DNA from 3 places in the Streptomyces sp. NPDC060049 genome. Region 1 is predicted to be linked to each of the others. Evidence: predicted binding sites of a transcription regulator. Region 1 holds the regulator's gene; each other region holds the start of a gene.

Region 1 (7,053 bases):
TGCCCGGGACGCGGCTCGCTGACGTCTTCGAGGGTGACCTCACCGAGGCGGCCCTCACGCTGGATCCGGCCCACGTCCGGCCCCTTGATCCCGTGCCGCGCGAGCAGTTCGGGCCGTATCCGGCGGCCGTCGGGCTCCGTGACCCGGTAGCCGAAGGACTCCACCGGGTGCGAGAGCCTTACGGCGTCCAGGGTGTAGGAGCCGGTCCGCGCCAGCACCCCGTCCCCGGCCACCGGTTCCTCGGCTATCTCAACGGTCTCCCGGTAGGCCGTGGCGTAGCGCAGCCGGTCGAAGAAGTTCTGTCCGGAGGCGGGGTAGTGGGCGCTGACGGGGTGCGGGACCCGGTCGAGGTTGATGCGCTGGATCACCCCGGCGAGACCGAGGCTGTGGTCGCCGTGGAAGTGGGTGACGCAGATCCGGTTGATGTCGTGCGCGGCCACTCCGGCGCGGAGCATCTGGCGCTGGGTGCCCTCGCCGGGATCGAAGAGGATGCCCTCGCCGTCCCAGCGCAGCAGGTAGCCGTTGTGGTTGCGGTGGCGGGTGGGCACCTGGCTGGCGGTGCCCAGGACGACGAACTCTCTGGCCGACACGGCTTATCCCGGGGGCCACTCGAGGCCGCGGCCGCCGAGCACGTGCAGGTGGGCGTGGAAGACGACCTGGCCGGCGCCGGCGCCCGTGTTGAAGACGAGCCGGTAGCCGCGTTCGGCGATCTGCTCGTCGGCGGCGACCTGGCCGGCCTCGCGCAGTACGTCGGCGGCGAGCTGGGGCTCGGCGGCCGCGAGGGAGGCGGCGTCGGGGTAGTGCGCCTTCGGGATGACGAGGACGTGGGTGGGCGCCTGCGGGTTGATGTCCCGGAAGGCGACGGTCGTCTCGGTCTCCCGGACGACGGTCGCCGGGACGGTCCCCGCGGCGATCTTGCAGAACAGGCAGTCGGCCTGCGGTTCCCCGGCCATTGCTGAGCCCTTCGTGACAGTGATCGGTTCCGCGCATCGTATCCACCGCCTCCGGTCGGACCGGCCGCGACCGGCAGCGCGTCAGGACCGCGGTCCGTCGGGACCGCAGTGCGTCAGGACCGCAGTGCGTCAGGAGCGGCGCCGGTGTCAGGACCGGCGCCGGTGTCGGGAGCAGCGCCGGTGTTGGGAGCGGCGCCGGTGTCGGGAGCAGCGGCGGTGTCGGGAGCGGCGCCGGCCGTCAGGACCAGCGGCCCGTCCTGGACAGCAGGACCGCCGCGGCCGCCGTGCCGGCCGTGGAGGTGCGCAGGACCGAGGGGCCCAGCCGGTACGGGTGCGCGCCGGCGGCCGCGAACACGGCGAGCTCCTCCGGGGAGACCCCGCCCTCGGGGCCGACGACCAGCACGACGGAGCCGGCGGCGGGCAGCTGCGCCGTCGCCAGGGCGCCCGAGGGGGTGTCCCGGTCCTCGTGCAGGACCACCGCGAGGTCGGCCCCGGCGAGCAGCGCCGCGACCTGCTTCGTCGACATGGCCTCCGTGACCTCGGGGAAGCGGACCCGACGGGACTGCTTGCCCGCCTCCCGGGCGGTCGCCCGCCACTTGGCGAGGGACTTGGCGCCCCGGTCGGCGCGCCACTGGGTGATGCAGCGCGAGGCCTGCCAGGGCACGATCACGTCGACGCCGGTCTCCGTCATCGTCTCGACGGCGACCTCGCCCCGGTCCCCCTTGGGCAGGGCCTGGACGACGGTGATCCGGACGGCCGGCTCCGCCTCCTCGAAGGTCCCGGACACGGAGACCACGAGCCTGTCCTTGCCCTCGGCCGCTTTCACCACGGCCTCGGCCCAGCCGCCCCGGCCGTCGGCGAGCACGACGGCCTCGCCCGGGGCCAGCCGCTTCACGGAGACCGCGTGACGGCCCTCGGGGCCGTCCAGGACGAACTCCGGCCCCGCGGGGACCTCTTCGACCACGAACACGGGGGCGGTCATGACGCACTCCTCATCTGCATTGTCTTCAACGCGTGCTGCGCGGCGGCGAGTTCCGCCGCGAGCACCTCCACCAGCTCCCCGGCGGGCAGCGCCCGCGCCAGCCGGTGCCCCTGGCCCGCCCACAGGGCCATGCCCTGCGGGTCCCCGGCCGCGGCGGCAGCCTTGCGCAGCGGTGAGGTCAGGTGGTGGACCTGCGGGTAGGCGGCCGGGGCGTACGGCCCGTGCTCGCGCATGAACCGGTTGACCAGCCCCCGGGCCGGCCGCCCCGAGAAGGCCCGGGTCAGCTCCGTGCGGACGAACAGCGGGTCGGTCAGCGCCTTCTTGTGCAGCGGGTCGGCGCCGGACTCCGGGCAGGCCAGGAACGCCGTGCCGAGCTGTGCGGCCTCCGCGCCCGCCGCGAGCAGCGCGGCGATCTGCGAGCCGCGCATCAGGCCGCCCGCCGCGATGATCGGGAGGGACACCGATTCCCGTACCTGCGCCACGAGCGCGAGCAGGCCGACGCCGGCCGTGCCGTCGGCCCGCGGGTCGTCGCGGTGGGTGCCCTGGTGGCCGCCGGCCTCCAGGCCCTGGACGCAGACGGCGTCCGCCCCGGCGCTCTGCGCGGCTCGGGCCTCCTCGACCGAGGTCACGGTGGCGATCGTGTACGTCCCGGCCTTGCGCAGGCAGGTGAAGGCCGCGGGCGAGGGCAGTCCGAAGGTGAAGGAGACCACGGGGACCGGGTCTTCGATGAGGATGGCGAGTTTGGCGTCGTAGCCGTCGTCGCAGGTACCGAGGAGGTCCTCCTCCGCGAGGGAGATCTCGTACCAGCTGGCCTCGCTCGCGAGCTGCCCGCGGTACACCTCGAGCGCGGCCGGGTCCACGGAGGCGGCCTGCGGCATGAAGAGGTTCACGCCGAAGGGGCGGCGGGTGAGCGCGCGCAGCCGCTTGATCTCCTGGTACATGCCGTCGGCGGTTTTGTAGCCGCCGGCCAGGAAGCCCAGTCCGCCCGCTTCGCACACGGCGGCCGCGAGCGGCGGACAGGACGCGCCGCCCGCCATGGGAGCCTGCACGATCGGGTACACGAAGAGACCGTTCGGTGCGGAGGACATGAGCTGCATCGTGCCACGTCCCGCTCAGGGCGCCGAATCACGGCATTCGCCTGGCATAGTCCCCTTCACCGGAGCGGCGAGAACCTGCCCCCACCTGCGCCGCGAGCCCGGTCCGGGGCATCCCCGGACCGGGCTCGCAGGCGTTCGCGCAGGTACGTCCGCGGGTTGCTCAGCGCCCGTTGAAGGCATCCTTCAGGCGGCTGAACAGCCCCTGCTGGCCCGGCGCGAACTGGCCCGTGGGCCGCTCCTCGCCGCGCAGCTTCGCCAGCTGGCGGAGCAGTTCCTCCTGCTGCGCGTCCAGCTTGCTCGGGGTGGTGACCTCGACGTGGACGATCAGGTCGCCGCGCCCGCCGCCGCGCAGGTGCGTGACGCCCCGGCCGTGCAGCGGGATGGCCTGGCCCGACTGGGTGCCGGGCCGGATGTCGATCTCCTCCAGGCCGTCCAGCGTCTCCAGAGGGCACTTGGTGCCCAGGGACGCCGCGGTCATCGGGATGGTGACCGTGCAGTGCAGGTCGTCCCCGCGCCGCTGGAAGGTCGGGTGCGGCAGCTCGTGGATCTCCACGTACAGGTCGCCGGCGGGGCCGCCGCCGGGGCCGACCTCGCCCTCGCCCGCGAGCTGGATCCGGGTGCCGTTCTCGACACCGGCCGGGATCTTGACCGTGAGGCTGCGGCGGGAACGGACCCGGCCGTCGCCCGCGCACTCGGGGCACGGCGTCGGGACCACGGTGCCGAAGCCCTGGCACTGCGGGCAGGGGCGCGAGGTCATGACCTGGCCCAGGAAGGACCGGGTGACCTGCGAGACCTCGCCGCGGCCGCGGCACATGTCACACGTCTGCGCCGAGGTGCCGGGGGCGGCGCCCTCTCCGGAGCAGGTGGTGCAGACGACGGCCGTGTCGACCTGGATGTCCTTGGTGGTGCCGAAGGCTGCCTCGTCCAGCTCCAGGTCGAGGCGGATCATGGCGTCCTGGCCGCGGCGGGTCCGCGAGCGCGGTCCGCGCTGCGAGGACTGGCCGAAGAAGGCGTCCATGATGTCGGAGAAGTTGCCGAAGTTGCCGGCACCGAATCCGCCCGCGCCTCCGCCGCCCCCGGAGGAGGACAGCGGGTCGCCGCCGAGGTCGAAGACCTGCTTCTTCTGCGGGTCCGAGAGCACCTCGTAGGCCGCGTTGATCTCCTTGAAGCGCTCTTGCGTCTTCGGGTCCGGATTCACGTCCGGGTGGAGTTCGCGCGCGAGGCGGCGGAAGGCCTTCTTGATCTCGTCCTGCGATGCGTCGCGGCGCACGCCGAGAACGGCGTAGTAGTCCGTGGCCACTTACGACTCCGCCAGGATCTGTCCGACGTAACGTGCCACTGCGCGTACCGCTCCCATCGTTCCGGGGTAGTCCATGCGGGTCGGTCCGACCACGCCGAGTTTGGCGACTGCTTCGCCGCCCGAACCGTAGCCGACCGAGACGACCGACGTGGAGTTCAGTCCCTCGTAGGCGTTCTCGTGCCCGATCTTTACGGCCATTCCCGACTCATTGGCCTCGCCCAGCAGCTTGAGGAGCACGACCTGCTCCTCCAGCGCTTCGAGCACCGGCCTGATCGTCAGGGGAAAATCGTGTCCGAAGCGGGTGAGGTTGGCGGTGCCGCCGATCATCAGCCGCTCCTCCGCCTCCTCCACCAGCGTTTCGAGGAGGGTCGCCAGGACGGCCTTGACGGTCGCCTGGTCGTCACCGGAGTCGAAGGACTCCGGAAGGTCCTGCACCAGCGGCGGCACGTCGGTGAACCGGCGGCCGACGACGCGGGCGTTGAGTCGGGCCCGCAGATCGGCCAGCGAGGACTCGGTGAAGGGCGTCTGGCAGTCGACGAGCCGCTGCTCGACCCGGCCGGTGTCCGTGATGAGGACGAGCATCAGGCGGGCCGGGGCCAGCGAGAGCAGCTCCACGTGCCGGACGGTGGACCGGGTCAGGCTCGGGTACTGGACGACCGCGACCTGCCGGGTCAGCTGCGCGAGCAGCCGTACGGTCCGGCCGACGACGTCGTCGAGGTCGACGGCTCCGTCGAGGAAGTTCTGGATGGCCCGGCGCTCGGGCGTCGACAGCGGCTTGACCCCCGCCAGCCTGTCGACGAAGAGGCGGTAGCCCTTGTCGGTGGGGATCCGGCCGGCGCTGGTGTGGGGCTGGGCGATGTAGCCCTCCTCCTCCAGCACGGCCATGTCGTTGCGCACGGTGGCGGGCGAGACGCCGAGCCGGTGCCGCTCGGTGAGCGCCTTGGAGCCGACCGGCTCCTCCGTCCCGACGTAGTCCTGGACGATGGCGCGCAGCACTTCGAGTCTGCGTTCGCTGAGCATCGCGCACACCTCCATCGTTTCCGTCGTTCGCGGTTCGGACTGTTGGCACTCCGGGCGTTCGAGTGCCAGAGATCCCCCGGTCAGTGTACGGCGGGGTGGTGTACCCGTAGCAAGGGTGGCCCGCCAAGGTAGCGTCGCGGCATGGACGCGCGTTGGGAAGAGGCGGGCTGGGAACGGCTCACCGATCGGGCCGGCCGGCGGCGGCTGCCGGTGTGGGATTGCACGGTGGGACTGGTGCTGGGCGACGATTCGGCCCTCCTGATCGACCCCGGGTCCTCCGTCCGCGAAGGCGCCCTGGTGCGGGCCGAGGCGGAGCGGCTGGCGGGCCGGCGCGTGACCCATATCGCATTCACACACGGACATTTCGACCACGTTCTGGGCGGCGCGGTGTTCGCGGGGGCCGAGGTGTACGGTCCCGTCGGCCTGGACACCCTGCTTTCCATCAGCCATGACGACCTGCGGGCCGACGCGGTCCGCCACGGCCTGGCGCCGGCCGAGGCCGCCGAGGCGGTGGACCTGCTGGTGGTGCCCCGGCACCTGGTCTCGGGCGAGTGGACACTCGACCTGGGCGGGGTACAGGTTCTGCTGGCCAACGTGGGACCCGGCCACACCCGGCACGACCTGGCCGTCTTCGTCCCGGGCGGCGGCCGGGAGGTCGTCTTCTGCGGGGACCTCGTCGAGGAGTCGGGCGAGCCCCAGGCCGGCCCCGACTCCGTGCCCCGCCAGTGGCCGGCGGCGCTGGACCGGCTGCTCTCCCTGGGCGGCGACGACGCACTGTACGTGCCGGGTCACGGAGCGGTGGTCGACGCTGCCTTCGTCCGTGCGCAACGCGCCACACTGGCGGCCCGTTTCGGCGTGTCGGACGCCTGAGCCCGCCCGCTCTCCTACCCTCGGCCGGATGCGTGAGTACTCCCCCGACCTGACCCCGCAGTGGAAGCGCGCCAAGCCCGTCCCGGAGGTTCCGGCCGACCCCGACCTGGTGGTCGAGGTGGCGGGTGCGGACTTCTGCGGCGCGGTGGTGGGCTGCGAGGCGGGCACCGTCACCCTGGAGGACCGCTTCGGCAAGCGGCGGGTCTTCCCGCTCGAACCCCGCGGCTTCCTCCTGGACGGCGCGGTGGTGACGCTCATCCGCCCCGTCCGCTCCCCTTCCGCCCCGCTGCGCACGGCGTCAGGCTCCGTGGCCGTGCCCGGCGCGCGGGCCCGGGTGGCCCGGGCGGGCCGGATCTACGTGGAGGGCCGCCACGACGCCGAGCTGGTGGAACGGGTCTGGGGTGACGACCTGCGGATCGAAGGCGTGGTGGTCGAGTACCTGGAGGGCATCGACGACCTGCCGTCGGTGGTCGCCGACTTCGCCCCGGGCCCGGACGCCCGCCTGGGAGTCCTGGTGGACCACTTGGTGCCGGGCACGAAGGAGTCCCGCATCGCCGCGTCGGTGACCTCCCCGCACGTCCTGATCGTGGGACACCCGTACGTGGACGTCTGGCAGGCGGTGAAACCGTCCGCGCTGGGCATCGCGGCGTGGCCGGTGATCCCGCGCGGCCAGGACTGGAAGACGGGCATCTGCCGGGCGCTGGGGTGGCCGGAGAACACCGGCGCCGCCTGGCAGCACATCCTGTCCCGCGTGACCTCGTACAAGGACCTGGAGCCCACCCTCCTGGGAGCGGTGGAGCACCTCATCGACCACGTCACCGCGCCGTAGCG
Region 2 (7,053 bases), on a different contig from region 1:
CTCAGGCCGCGGGTCTGCTCCCGCAGCACCTCCAGCTTCGCGTCCACCTCCGGCCGGTGCGCCAGCATGCGCAGCTCGTCCCCGTCCACGCCCAGCGGGAACACCGCCACCGGCGCCCCCGGCTCCGCCGACGCCGTGAACTCACGCGCCCACTGCTCCGTGTGGAAACCCACCTGGTCCGCCCCGAGCATCCCCCACAGCAGCTGCCCGCGGATGTCGTCGGGGAGCATGCCCAGGAAGTCGGGGGACGCCCACGGGGTGTGCGTGAAGTGCCCGATCCGCAGGTCCGGGCGCAGGTCCCGCAGCATGCCCGGGACCAGCGCGAGGTGGTAGTCCTGGACCAGGACGCAGGCGCCCTGCGCCGCCTCCTCGGCCAGGGCCTCGGCGAACGCCCCGTTGTACGTCACGTAGGAGGCCCAGCGCCGCCGGAACTCCGCGTCGAAGACCGGCTCGCGCGGGATGTCGTACAGGTGGTGGTGCAGGAACCACAGCACCGAGTTCGCGATGCCGTTGTACGCGTCGTCGTACACCGCGGGGTCGACGGCCAGCATCCGCACCCCCGGCTCGGCCACGCCCCGCCGTACCGCCTCCCGGTCCGCGTCCGACAGCGCCGCGCAGATCCACAGCGCCCCCGGCTGCTCCGCGAGGGCGGCGGAGAGGCCCGAGACCAGACCGCCCCCGCCCCGGCGCGCGCTGAGGGCGCCGTCCGCGTCGAGGGCGTACGAGAGGGGGCCGCGGTTCGCGGCGACGAGCACCTGGGAAGCCATGCGGCGAACCTAGCCCGCCCCGCGTCCGGTCAAACGTCCGGTTACGCCACGCGACGGCGCGCGTACTCCTCGATGTCCAGCATCGGCGGCCGCTCCTCGGTGTCCACGGCGTGCGTGTGCGGGACGAAACCGTCAGGCCCGCGCTCGAACTGCGTCAGCTCCGGCCGCAGGAGGTGTCCGCGCGAGAGCCGTACCAGCGCCGTGCGGTATATCGCCGCGGCCATCCGCCCCAGTGCCTGCCCGTCCTGGTGGCGGTGCAGCCGGACCCCCACGTCCACCTGGGCCAGCGACCTCAGCCCGACCGTGTGCAGCGCGTCCACCAGCAGGCCCAGCTCGACGCCGTAGCCGACGGGGAACGGCAGCCTTTCCAGCAGGTCGCGGCGGACGGCGTACTCGCCGCCCAGCGGCTGGACGAAGCCGGCCAGTTGCGGCCAGTGCAGGTTGAGCAGGGGCCGGGCCACGAGCTCGGTGACCCGGCCGCCCTGGCCGTGCAGCCTGCCCTCGGCGGATCCGTCGAATTCCGTGACGAGCGGGCGGTCGTACATCGCCTTCACGAACCGCACGTCCGGGTCGGTCAGCAGCGGGCCGACGATCCCGGAGACGAAGGCGGAGGAGAAGTCGCGCAGATCGGCGTCGACGAAGCAGACGATGTCACCGGTGGTCGCCAGCAGCGAGCGCCACAGCACCTCGCCCTTGCCGGGCAGGGCGGGGATCCGCGGCAGGATGTCGTCGCGGTGCACCACGCGGGCGCCGGCCTTCGCCGCGACCTCCGCCGTACGGTCGGTGGAGCCCGAGTCGATCACGACCAGTTCGTCGACCAGCGGAACCGGAAGTCCCTCGATCAGATCGCGCCGGATCACCTCGACGATGGCGCCGACCGTCGCCTCCTCGTCGAGCGCCGGCAACACGACGCTCACCGTGGTCCCCGCTGCCCGCTTGGCGGAGAGCAGCTGGTCGAGCGGTCGGTCGGCTGCGGACCAGGAGCGGTCCGCCAGCCATCGCTCCACCTCTTCCAGCACCTTCAGCACTCCCTGGTTCATCCATGTTTTGGACCGAATTGTGATCCATCTCGCGGTTCGGACGGCTGTCTCAACCGCCCGGGCCTTCGGTTACAGTCTTGAACAACGCGAAGGTCCACCGCATGCCGGGGGTCCCCGCGTACAAACGCCCGGGCGCGCCACAGAGCGCGTTGCCCGGTGCCATACCGCTCATCCAGAGGGGCAGAGGGACACGGCCCGTTGAAGCCCCGGCAACCCTCCAGTCGGTTCTCGCGATCGCGTACGTCAGCGACGTCAGCGAGGTCCCCGGCTAGGGAAGGTGCCAATTCCGTCTCATGGCGAAGTGCGCCATGGGGAAGATGAGGAGAAAGGGCCTCGCCATCATGGCTGCACAGTCTGTCGCAACCTCTGCCGAAACCGTTGCCACCGTTGAGAACGGCACCGCCGGCGCCTCTGTCGATCTCGGTCCCGCCACCGGCCTTTCGTGTCGTGAGTGCCGCACCCGCTTCGATCTCGGCCCGATCTTCGCCTGCGCCGAGTGCTTCGGCCCGCTCGAAGTCGCCTACGACCTGCCCCTGGGCGACCCCGAGGCGCTGCGCGCCGCGATCGAGGCCGGTCCCGACAACATCTGGCGCTACGCGCCGCTGCTGCCCGTCCCGGCGGACGTGGCCTCCAAGCCGAGCCTGAACCCGGGCTTCACCAAGCTCGTGGACGCGGCCAACCTGGCCAAGGAACTCGGCGTCACCGGCAAGCTGTACGTCAAGGACGACTCCGGCAACCCGACGCACTCCTTCAAGGACCGCGTCGTGGCCATCGCCGTCGAGGCCGCCCGCGCCTTCGGCTTCACCACCCTCTCCTGCTCCTCCACCGGCAACCTGGCCGGCGCCGTCGGCGCCGCGGCCGCGCGGGCCGGCTTCCGCTCCTGCGTCTTCATCCCGCACGACCTGGAGCAGGGCAAGGTCGTCATGGCCGGTGTCTACGGTGGCGACCTCGTCGGCATCGAGGGCAACTACGACGATGTGAACCGCTTCTGCTCCGAGCTCATCGGCGACCCGCTGGGCGAGGGCTGGGGCTTCGTCAACGTCAACCTGCGCCCGTACTACGGCGAGGGCTCCAAGACCCTGGCGTACGAGATCTGCGAGCAGCTCGGCTGGCAGCTGCCCGACCAGATCGTCATCCCGATCGCGTCCGGCTCCCAGCTGACGAAGATCGACAAGGGTCTGCAGGAGCTGATCAAGCTCGGTCTCGTCGAGGACAAGCCGTACAAGATCTTCGGCGCCCAGGCGGAGGGCTGCTCGCCCGTCTCCACCGCGTTCAAGGCCGGGCACGAGGTGGTCCGCCCGCAGAAGCCGAACACCATCGCGAAGTCGCTGGCGATCGGCAACCCGGCGGACGGCCCGTACGTCCTGGACATCGCGCGGCGCACCGGCGGCTTCGTCGAGGACGTCAACGACACCCAGGTCGTCGAGGCCATCAAGATCCTCGCGCAGACCGAGGGCATCTTCGCCGAGACCGCGGGCGGCGTGACCGTCGGCGTGACGAAGAAGCTCATCGAGAACGGGCAGCTCGACCCCTCGCTGACCACCGTGATCCTGAACACCGGTGACGGCCTCAAGACCCTGGAGGCGGTGGCCGCCGACAGCGGTCAGACCGCCACCATCCGCCCGAGCCTGGACGCGTTCCGCGCCGCCGGCCTGGTCTGATCTCCCTCCCCGCACCCGGAAAGGCAGTAGCGCCATGAGCGTGAACGTCCGCATCCCCACCATCCTGCGCACCTACACCGGCGGCCGGTCCGAGGTCTCCGCCGAGGGCGCGACCCTCGCCGAGGTCATCGAGTCCCTGGAGAAGAGCCACCCGGGCATCGCCGCGCGCGTCCTGGACGACCAGGGCAAGCTGCGCCGCTTCGTCAACGTGTACGTCAACGACGACGACGTGCGCTTCGAGGGCGGGCTCCAGACGTCCACCCCGGACGGTGCGGGCGTCTCCATCATTCCCGCGGTGGCGGGCGGCTGCTGACACCCCGCTCTTGACCCAGAACGCTGAATTGCCCCCTCCGGTAATAAACGGAGGGGGCAATTCTGCTGGGTTGGGCGCGGTAGGGTTGGGGAAGTCCCCTCCGCTGTACTTGCCCGCCGCATATGAGCGGGCCGCGTGAGGGTTGACATTGAGTCAACATGCAAGCGTGGTATGGGTACTTGGCGTGGTTTGTCCGGCCCGAGTTGCCCTGGAATATTCCCGGTTTTCACCCTATTTCTATCTTTTGGCGTGTCCAGAATTCTCGTCGGAATGACCTGTTGCAGACAGCAGCGGTGCGGATACATTCAGCCCCGGTCGAGGCGTTCCGGCGCAAGTTCTGACCCGGGATCGCGAAGTGCGGTCCCGCGCAAGGGCCAGTAATAGGGGAGTTAGGCATGGCTCAGGGCACCGTCAAGTGGTTCAACGCGGAGAAGGGCTACGGCTTCATCGCGGTCGACGGTGGTGCGGATGTGTTCGTCCACTACAGCGCCATCCAGATGGACGGGTACCGCACCCTTGAAGAGGGTCAGCGGGTCGAGTTCGAGATCTCGCAGGGCCAGAAGGGTCCGCAGGCGGACATGGTCAAGCTCGCCGCCGGCTAGTCCGACCGCGATCGACCACCGACACGTACCGCGGCCGCGCACAGGGGCCGCCTACGACGGCACGACGGCACGCACACGAGGGGCCCACATCCCGGACAGGGGATGCGGGCCCCTCGTGCGTGGGCGGCCGCGACCCTTGTCCCGCCTGGGTTTTCCACGGCGTTTCGCCGAAGCCGCTTGCACTCGGGGGTGCCGAGTGCTAATCATTGGCGTTAGCACTCTCCTGGTGAGAGTGCTACTAAACGAGGACCGGGTCGGTGAGGCCCGCAGGGTCCGGTGGGAAGGAACCGCCGGGCACGCAGGCCGTCCGTCGCGGGCGCGGGCGCGGTCCGGGAGCAATCCACCGCTGTCCGGGAGGACCACTTCAGATGGCCAAGATCATTGCGTTCGACGAGGAGGCCCGGCGCGGCCTCGAGCGTGGGATGAACCAGCTCGCCGACGCCGTCAAGGTCACCCTTGGCCCCAAGGGTCGCAACGTCGTCCTTGAGAAGAAGTGGGGCGCGCCCACGATCACCAACGATGGTGTCTCCATCGCCAAGGAGATCGAGCTCGAGGACCCGTACGAGAAGATCGGCGCCGAGCTGGTCAAGGAAGTCGCCAAGAAGACGGACGACGTCGCCGGCGACGGTACGACCACCGCCACCGTTCTGGCCCAGGCGCTCGTCCGCGAGGGCCTGCGCAACGTGGCCGCCGGTGCGAACCCGATGGCCCTCAAGCGCGGCATCGAGAAGGCCGTAGAGGCCGTCTCCGGCGCCCTGCTGGAGCAGGCGAAGGATGTCGAGACCAAGGAGCAGATCGCTTCGACGGCCTCCATCTCCGCCGCTGACACCCAGATCGGCGAGCTCATCGCCGAGGCCATGGACAAGGTCGGCAAGGAAGGCGTCATCACGGTCGAGGAGTCCCAGACCTTCGGTCTGGAGCTCGAGCTCACCGAGGGCATGCGCTTCGACAAGGGCTACATCTCGGCGTACTTCGCCACCGACATGGAGCGCATGGAGTCGTCCCTCGACGACCCGTACATCCTGATCGTCAACTCGAAGATCGGCTCGGTCAAGGACCTGCTGCCGCTCCTCGAGAAGGTCATGCAGTCCGGCAAGCCGCTGCTGATCATCGCCGAGGACGTCGAGGGCGAGGCCCTGTCGACCCTGGTCGTCAACAAGATCCGCGGCACCTTCAAGTCCGTCGCCGTCAAGGCTCCGGGCTTCGGCGACCGCCGCAAGGCCATGCTCGGTGACATCGCCATCCTCACGGGCGGCACGGTCATCTCCGAGGAGGTCGGCCTCAAGCTCGAGAACGCCGGTCTCGACCTGCTCGGCCGCGCCCGCAAGGTCGTCATCACCAAGGACGAGACCACCATCGTCGACGGTGCCGGTGACAGCGACCAGGTTGCCGGTCGCGTGAACCAGATCCGCGCCGAGATCGAGAACTCCGACTCGGACTACGACCGCGAGAAGCTCCAGGAGCGCCTCGCGAAGCTGGCCGGCGGCGTGGCCGTCATCAAGGCCGGCGCCGCGACCGAGGTCGAGCTCAAGGAGCGCAAGCACCGCATCGAGGACGCCGTTCGCAACGCGAAGGCGGCCGTCGAAGAGGGCATCGTCGCCGGTGGCGGCGTGGCCCTGCTGCAGGCTTCCGCGGTCTTCGAGAAGCTCGAGCTCACGGGCGACGAGGCGACCGGCGCCAACGCCGTGCGCCTGGCCCTGGAAGCCCCGCTCAAGCAGATCGCCATCAACGGTGGTCTCGAGGGTGGCGTCGTCGTGGAGAAGGTCCGCAACCTGCAGATCGGTTGGGGCCTGAACGCCGCGACCGGCGAGTACGTGGACATGATCGCCGCGGGCATCATCGACCCGGCGAAGGTCACCCGTTCCGCGCTGCAGAACGCGGCGTCGATCGCGGCCCTCTTCCTCACCACCGAGGCCGTCATCGCCGACAAGCCCGAGAAGGCCGGCGCCGCTGCCGGCGGCGGCATGCCGGGCGGTGACATGGACTTCTGATCGGCCCCGGCTGATCGGCTGTTCTCGTACCGAGGGCGGCACCCCTTCTCCACGAAGGGGTGCCGCCCTCGGGCGTTCGCGCGTCCTTGGAAGCCGGTGGTGTCGAGGCTGGTGGTGGAGACTGCGCGGCCCGTGGGACGCATCGCCACGGATCGGCCGGGTTTGGTTGACTGATGGCATGACTGAGCCGTTCGTCAAGATCTGCGGTCTGAAGACCGCGCGTGACATCGACACCGCCGTGGAGGCGGGAGCCGATGCCGTGGGGTTCATCCTCGCCGCCGGTACCGTGCGCACGATCGACGCCGCCGCCGCGCGGGAGCTGGCGGCGCGGGTGCCCGCCGGGGTGCTCACCGTCGGGGTGTTCCGGGGGCAGCCGGTGGACGAGGTCCGGCGGCTCGTCGAGGAGAGCGGGGTGCGCGCCGTGCAGCTGCACGGGGACGAGGGGCCCGAGTTCTACGAGGTGCTGCGTGCGGAGGGCCGGACGCTGATCCGGGCCACGGCCCGCGCGGTGCCCGCCGTAGGGGAGTACGGGGAGGACCTGCTGCTGATCGACGCCCCCGACGCCGGCTCCGGCAAGCCGTGGAACTGGGGATCGCCGGACTTCACCGCGCCGCGCGGCCGGTGGCTGCTGGCGGGCGGGCTGAATCCAAGGAACGTGCGGGAGGCCCTCTCGGTCACC
Region 3 (7,053 bases), on a different contig from region 1:
GGACCCGCGGTACAAGGCGCTGATGGGTGTGGTGAAGCTCGCGCCGCGCGGACTGCTGGGCGGGGTCTCCTCGCGTACGGGGCGCAAGTACGGGCCTCAGTAACCAGCCGACAAACGCGGCACATGGGTGAAATTTCCCTAGACTGGACATGTCCCATCCAGCGCGGGAGGCGACTTATGACATTCGTACAAGTAATCGATTATGAGACCACGCGGTTCGACGAGATGAACGCCCTCATCGACCGCTGGGCCGAGCAGTCGAGCGGCCGGCGCACGGTAACCCACACGATGATCGGCAAGGACCGCGACGCCCGGACCCACTTCGTCGACCTCGTCGAATTCCCTTCGTACGAAGAGGCCATGAGGAACTCTCAGCTCCCGGAGACGGACAGGATGTTCCAGGAGATGGTGGCCCTGTGCGAGGGCATGCCGAAGTTCATGAACCTCGACGTGGTGCGCGACGAGCACCTCAACGTCCAGCTCGTCAACCGGCTGTACGACGAGGTCGCCATGAAGGGCGACATGGCCGTGATCGAGGAGATCTTCGCCACGGACTACCTCGACCACGACATCGGCAACCCCGAGGACAAGACGGGCCGCGAGGGCATCCGCGAGGACGTGCAGTCGTGGCGCGACGGCTTCGACTTCACCTTCACGCGGAACGCGCAGACGGCGCAGGACGACTACGTCACGACGCTGTGGACCTGGAAGGGCGTGCACAAGGGCGAGTTCATGGGGATCGCCCCGACCGGCAAGACCTGCGAGATGACCGGCACCACGGTCTTCCGGTGCGAGGGCGGGATGATCAAGGAAGGCTGGTGGCACTACGACGCCATGCGCCTCATGAAGGAACTGGGCGCCATGTAGCGCTCCGACGGCGCGGGGCACCCGGCGCGCCGAGACGGCGCGCCGCGCGTCCGCACACGGGAAAGCCCCGGTCACCACCGCTGGGCAGCGGTGACCGGGGCTTTGCCTCGACTACTGACGAGGTCAGTGGCTGTGGCCGTGGCCGTGGCCGTGACCGGCGTCGGCCTCATCGTCGGCCGGCTTCTCGACGACCAGGGTCTCGGTCGTGAGCAGCAGCGACGCGATCGAAGCGGCGTTCTCCAGGGCGGAGCGGGTGACCTTGACCGGGTCGATGACGCCGGCCTTGACCAGGTCGCCGTACTCGCCGGTGGCGGCGTTGAAGCCCTGGCCCTTGTCGAGCTCGGCGACCTTCGAGGTGATGACGTAGCCCTCGAGGCCGGCGTTCTCGGCGATCCAGCGCAGCGGCTCGACGGCGGCACGGCGCACGACCGCGACACCGGTGGCCTCGTCGCCGGTCAGGCCGAGGTTGCCCTCGAGGACCTTGACGGCGTGGACGAGCGCGGAGCCACCGCCGGAGACGATGCCCTCCTCGACCGCGGCACGGGTCGCCGAGATGGCGTCCTCGAGGCGGTGCTTCTTCTCCTTGAGCTCCACCTCGGTGGCGGCGCCGACCTTGATGACGCAGACGCCGCCGGCGAGCTTCGCCAGGCGCTCCTGCAGCTTCTCGCGGTCCCAGTCCGAGTCGGTCGACTCGATCTCGGCCTTGATCTGGTTGACGCGGCCGAGGACCTCTTCGGAGCTGCCGCCACCGTCGACGATGGTGGTGTTGTCCTTGGAGATCGTGACGCGGCGGGCGGAGCCCAGTACGTCCAGACCGGCCTGGTCGAGCTTGAGGCCGACCTCCTCGGCGATGACGGTGGCACCGGTGAGGGTGGCCATGTCCTGCAGCATCGCCTTGCGGCGGTCACCGAAGCCGGGCGCCTTGACGGCGACGGCGTTGAAGGTGCCACGGATCTTGTTGACGACGAGGGTGGAGAGCGCCTCGCCCTCGACGTCCTCGGCGATGATCAGCAGGGGCTTGGAGGCGCCGGCCTGGATGACCTTCTCGAGCAGCGGCAGGAGGTCCTGGATGGAGGAGATCTTGCCCTGGTTGATCAGGATGTACGGGTCATCGAGGATGGCCTCCATACGCTCCTGGTCGGAGACCATGTACGGGGACAGGTAGCCCTTGTCGAAGGCCATGCCCTCGGTGAACTCGAGCTCCAGGCCGAAGGCGTTGGACTCCTCGACGGTGATGACACCGTCCTTGCCGACCTTGTCCATCGCCTCGGCGATGAGGTCGCCGACCTGCTGGTCCTGCGCGGAGAGCGCGGCCACGGCGGCGATGTCGGACTTGTCCTCGATCGGGCGGGCGGTCGCGAGGAGCTCCTCGGACACGGCCTTGACCGCGGCGTCGATGCCCTTCTTCAGGGCGGCCGGGGAAGCACCCGCGGCGACGTTGCGCAGACCCTCGCGGACCAGGGCCTGGGCCAGCACGGTGGCGGTGGTGGTGCCGTCACCCGCGATGTCGTTGGTCTTGGTCGCCACCTCCTTCACGAGCTGCGCGCCAAGGTTCTCGTACGGGTCGTCCAGCTCGACCTCGCGAGCGATGGTGACACCGTCGTTCGTGATGGTGGGGGCGCCGAACTTCTTGTCGATGACGACGTTGCGGCCCTTGGGGCCGATCGTCACCTTGACCGTGTCGGCAAGCTTGTTGACGCCGCGCTCGAGGGCGCGACGGGCGTCCTCGTCAAACTTAAGAATCTTCGGCATGGGAGCGGTTCAGCCCTCTCGTTGCGATCCCCGGCCGCTCACCGCGACCGCCTTGAACGAACTACGCCCCTCGCCGCCCGGCATCAGCAGGGGTGACCAGGGGCGTAGCTCAAAGCAAAACTGGAGAAGTGATTACTTCTCGACGATCGCGAGCACGTCGCGGGCCGAGAGGACGAGGTACTCCTCGCCGTTGTACTTCACTTCGGTGCCGCCGTACTTGGAGTACAGGACGACGTCGCCGACGGTGACGTCCAGCGGGAGACGCTGGCCGTCCTCGAAGCGACCCGGGCCCACGGCAAGGACGACGCCCTCCTGGGGCTTCTCCTTCGCGGTGTCCGGGATGACCAGGCCAGAGGCCGTGGTCTGCTCGGCGTCGAGCGGCTGGACCACAATGCGGTCCTCAAGCGGCTTGATGGCAACCTTGGAGCTGGTGGTCGTCACGATCCGACCTCCCCCTTCGGAGATCCGGGGTTAACTGTCTGAGGTGGCGACCAGGTCGATCCGTCGTCGCGGGTGCCGGATCTGCCTGTCGCTGTGTTGGCACTCACCAGGGGCGAGTGCCAGACGCGAGACTATTCCGGGGATTAGCACTCGGTCAAGCGGAGTGCCAATACGCGCCGCTGGTTTCGCCGTCCTGGGCGCCCGGAGGCGCCCCGGAACCCCACCCCGGGCGGCCCCCGCGGGCCCCCCGCCCCGCCGGTCGGCTGCGGCCGGCCCGCCCGGCCCCGTCGGGTCGTCGCGGGCGGGCGCGTCGGGGAACGAGGGGCGGCAGGGGTGGGCGGAGTGGGGCGGTATGTGACGCTTGGTCCATGCGCATCCTGGTCGTCGAAGACGAAATGGGCCTCGCCGAGTCCTTGCGGCGCGGGCTCGGCGCCGACGGTCACTGGGTCGACCTCGCCCACGACGGGCACCGCGGGCTGGACCTCGCCCTCACCGGGGGGCCGTACGACGTCGTCGTCCTGGACCTGATGCTCCCCGGGCTCTCGGGCTACGAGATCTGCGGGCGCATGCGCGCCCACGGCGACTCCACCCCGGTCCTCATGCTGACCGCCAAGGACGGCGAGTACGACGAGGCCGACGGCCTGGACTCGGGCGCCGACGACTACCTCACGAAGCCGTTCTCCTTCGTCGTCCTCGCCGCCCGCCTGCGCGCGCTCGCCCGCCGCGCCGCCGCCGGGCGCCCCAGCGTCCTGCAGGCCGGCGACCTCCTCCTCGACCCGCGCGGCCGCCGCTGCCGCCGCGGCGCCCACGAGATCGAGCTGACCTCCCGGGAGCTCGGCGTGCTGGCCTGCCTGATGGAGCAGCCCGGCCGGGCCGTCGCCAAGCAGGACATCCTCGACGAGGTCTGGGACGCCCCGCACGGCATCGACCCGAACATCGTCGAGGTCTACGTCTCCTCGCTCCGCCGGAAGATCGACGCCCCCTTCGGCCGGCGCTCGATCCTCACCGTCCACGGCACCGGCTACCGGATGGCCGCCGACGGTGGATAGGCCCCGGCCCACGGCCCGGCGCCGGCCCCGGCGCCCCGCCGGCCTGCGGGCCCGCGCCGCCGCGGCCGCCGCCCTCGCGATGGCCGCCGTCCTCGCCGCCGGCGGGCTCTGGCTGTACACGCTGCTGCGCGCCAACCTCATCGAGAACACCACCGGCCGCGCCGAGCTCGCGGCCCGCAAGGTCGCCGCCCGTCTCGACACCGCGGCCCTCCCGGCCGACGGGCGGCTGCCCGCACCCGAGGGCGGGGTCGATCTGGTCCTCGTACGGGACGCGGCCGGCGCCGTCGTGGCCACCAGCGGGGACCCGGGGCAGAGCTCCGGGCTCGCCGGGCTGCGCCCCGCAACCGGCGACGACGTGCGCTCGGCGATCCTGCCTCCCGCGGGACCCGGCGGGCACCGGCGCGTGGTGGTCGCCGTGGAGGCGCCCGGCCCGCCGGGGGCGCGCGCCCCGCACACCGTCTACGCCATGACCGTGCTCGGCGACGTCGAGGACGCCAACCGGGCCGTCGCGGTCGGCCTGCTGGCCGGCGCGCCCCCGCTGATCGCCTTCTCGGCGGCACTGGCGTGGTGGGTGACGGGGCACGCGCTGCGCCCCGTCACCGCGATCCGCACCGAGCTGGCCGCGGTCACCGCGAGCGAGCTGGACCGCCGGGTCCCCGACCCGGGCGGCGCCGACGAGATCGCACGGCTGGCCCGGACCGTCAACGACACGCTCGACCGCCTGGAGCGCGGTGACGCCCGGCAGCGGCAGTTCACCGCCGACGCCTCGCACGAGCTGCGCAACCCCCTCGCGGCCGTCCGGTCCCGGCTGGAGGTGGCGCTGCGCGACCCCGACCGGGAGTCGGTGGCGGCCGCCCTGGCCGACACCGAGCGGCTCCAGGGCATCGCGGCCGACCTCCTCCTGCTGGCCCGCCTGGACGGCGGACCCGCGCCGCGCACCGAGCCGGTGGACCTCGCGCTGCTGGCCGCCGAGGACGTGGCGCGGCGCCCGGAGCCCCGGGTCGCGCTACGGCTGGACGCGCGGGCCCCCGTACCGGCCGCCGGGGATCCGGCGCGGCTGGAGCGGGCGCTGGCCAACCTCGTGGACAACGCCCTGCGGTACGCCCGCACCCGGGTCACCGTCCGGGCGGCTGCGAGCGGCGACGGCTGGGCGCTGCTGGAGGTCGAGGACGACGGGCCGGGCATCCCGGAGGCGGACCGGGACCGGGTCTTCGAGCGGTTCGTACGACTGGACGCGGACCGGGGCCGGACCAGCGGCGGCACCGGATTGGGCCTGGCCATCGCCCGGGAGATCGCGCGGGCGCACGGCGGCGAGGTCCGGGCGCTCCCCGCGTCCGCCGGGGGCGCGGGCGCGCGGTTCATGCTCCGCGTGCCGGAGCGCGGTCCCGCCGCGCCCCGTCCCTGAAGGCGGCTTCAGGACCTTCAGGATTCCTTCAGCACCGCTCCCCCACCATCGACAGGCATGAGCGCCCACCGCAGGAAGCCCCCGGGACGGGAACGGCCGCAGGCCCCCGCGACCCGCCGCCGCAGGCCCTCGCGCCGGACCCGGCTCGTCCGCACCCTGCTGGCGGGCGGCTGCGCGCTGGCGGTGATCGGCGGCGGCTCGGCCTGGTACCTGTACCGGGACCTGGCCTCCAGCATCGGCAGCTCCAAGGCCCTGGAGGGCGCCGAGAAGTCGAAGTCCGGCGATACGAACATCCTGCTGATGGGGCTGGACAGCCGGCGCGACCAGAACGGCGAGGACCTGCCGCCGGAGGTCCTCGACAAGCTGCACGCGGGCGCGAGCTCCCAGGTCGGCGGCTACAACACCAACACCTTGATCCTTCTCCACGTCCCGGGCGACGGGAGCAAGGCCAAGGCGTTCTCGGTACCGCGCGACAACTTCGTCGACCTGCGCGGCGTGCCCGGCCACACGGGCAAGGCGAAGATCAAAGAGGCGTACGGGAGGGCGAAGGCCACGACGGAGGAGCAGCTCTCCGCCCGGGGGGTCACGGACAAGCGGCAGCTGGAGCGCGAGGGGCGCGAAGCGGGGCGCAAGGCGGAGATCGAGACGGTCCGCGCCTTCCTCGGGGTGCCGATCGACCACTTCGCCGAGCTGAACCTGGCCGGTTTCTACCACTTGGCGGACGCGCTGGACGGCGTGCCGGTGTGCCTGAACCACGCCGTGAAGGACAAGAACTCCGGGGCCGACTTCGCGGCCGGGCGGCACACGCTGAACGGGGAGCAGTCGCTGGCCTTCGTCCGCCAGCGGATGGGGCTGACCATGGGCGACCTGGACCGGACGAAGCGGCAGCAGGCCTTCCTCGCGGGGGTGACGCACAAGCTGAACCAGGCCGGAACCTTCACCGATCCGGTGAAGCTGATCAAGCTGATCGACACCGCGAAACAGGACGTCGTCACTGATCAGGGGTGGGATCTGCTGGCGTTCCTCAAGCAGGCCAAGAGCCTTTCCGGGGGCAACGTCGAGTTTGTGACCCTTCCCATCGAGCGATTCGACAGGAACCATGGCTCGGAGATAAACGTCGTAGACGATATGAAGATAAAGCGCCTCATTGCCGAGCAGATCGGTCCCAAGGCCTCTGCGAGCCCGAGCGCACCGGGCGCCGCTCCCTCATCGGCGGGCACGCCCGCGCCGGACCGCTCCGCGTCGGCTCCTGGCGCACCCGCCCCGGGCTCCGCACCCGCACCCACCCCGTCGAAGGACAGCGGCATCACCGCCATCGACGGCGGCGGCATCCCGTGCGTGGACTGACACCTCTGACGGCGGCGGGCGCGCGACGCCGCACCGAAGCGCTGCTGCTCGTCCTCGTCCTCTGCGTGACCATTTTCGGCCACATCAGCGCGAGCCTGGCGATGAACGACACGCTGCCGCCCGGCCTCACCGGTTTCGTGCTCAGCATGACGCTGCTCGCGCTCGTGGGGCACCTGGCCGTGCGCCGGTTCG

Evidence for each region. The regulator HrcA, encoded in region 1, represses chaperone genes, less so after heat shock. The targets are predictions, from matches to a motif close to TTNGCACTCNGNNNNNCNGAGTGCNAA.
Region 2: the regulator HrcA is predicted to act here: its motif matches at 4,596-4,622, upstream of groL (chaperonin GroEL).
Region 3: the regulator HrcA is predicted to act here: its motif matches at 3,204-3,230, upstream of groES (co-chaperone GroES).

What each region holds. Positions count from the first base shown of each region.
Region 1 covers NZ_JBHWVV010000003.1:447,823-454,875, reverse strand. The annotation lists gene ACFWBY_RS07290 (ribonuclease Z) at 1-590, opposite strand, end outside; gene ACFWBY_RS07285 (histidine triad nucleotide-binding protein) at 594-953, opposite strand; gene ACFWBY_RS07280 (16S rRNA (uracil(1498)-N(3))-methyltransferase) at 1,192-1,935, opposite strand; gene ACFWBY_RS07275 (nitronate monooxygenase) at 1,932-3,023, opposite strand; gene dnaJ (molecular chaperone DnaJ) at 3,193-4,332, opposite strand; gene hrcA (heat-inducible transcriptional repressor HrcA) at 4,333-5,352, opposite strand; gene ACFWBY_RS07260 (MBL fold metallo-hydrolase) at 5,494-6,222, shown strand; gene ACFWBY_RS07255 (DUF3097 domain-containing protein) at 6,251-7,051, shown strand.
Region 2 covers NZ_JBHWVV010000001.1:448,702-455,754, reverse strand. The annotation lists gene ACFWBY_RS02090 (trehalose-6-phosphate synthase) at 1-767, opposite strand, end outside; gene ACFWBY_RS02085 (glucosyl-3-phosphoglycerate synthase) at 809-1,786, opposite strand; SAM riboswitch class I at 1,973-2,131, shown strand; gene thrC (threonine synthase) at 2,125-3,468, shown strand; gene ACFWBY_RS02075 (ubiquitin-like small modifier protein 1) at 3,503-3,781, shown strand; gene ACFWBY_RS02070 (cold-shock protein) at 4,177-4,383, shown strand; gene groL (chaperonin GroEL) at 4,752-6,374, shown strand; gene ACFWBY_RS02060 (phosphoribosylanthranilate isomerase) at 6,553-7,053, shown strand, end outside.
Region 3 covers NZ_JBHWVV010000004.1:190,782-197,834, reverse strand. The annotation lists gene ACFWBY_RS08680 (SDR family NAD(P)-dependent oxidoreductase) at 1-103, shown strand, start outside; gene ACFWBY_RS08675 (ester cyclase) at 178-867, shown strand; gene groL (chaperonin GroEL) at 991-2,619, opposite strand; gene groES (co-chaperone GroES) at 2,752-3,060, opposite strand; gene ACFWBY_RS08660 (response regulator transcription factor) at 3,429-4,109, shown strand; gene ACFWBY_RS08655 (sensor histidine kinase) at 4,102-5,514, shown strand; gene ACFWBY_RS08650 (LCP family protein) at 5,572-6,861, shown strand; gene ACFWBY_RS08645 (FtsW/RodA/SpoVE family cell cycle protein) at 6,849-7,053, shown strand, end outside.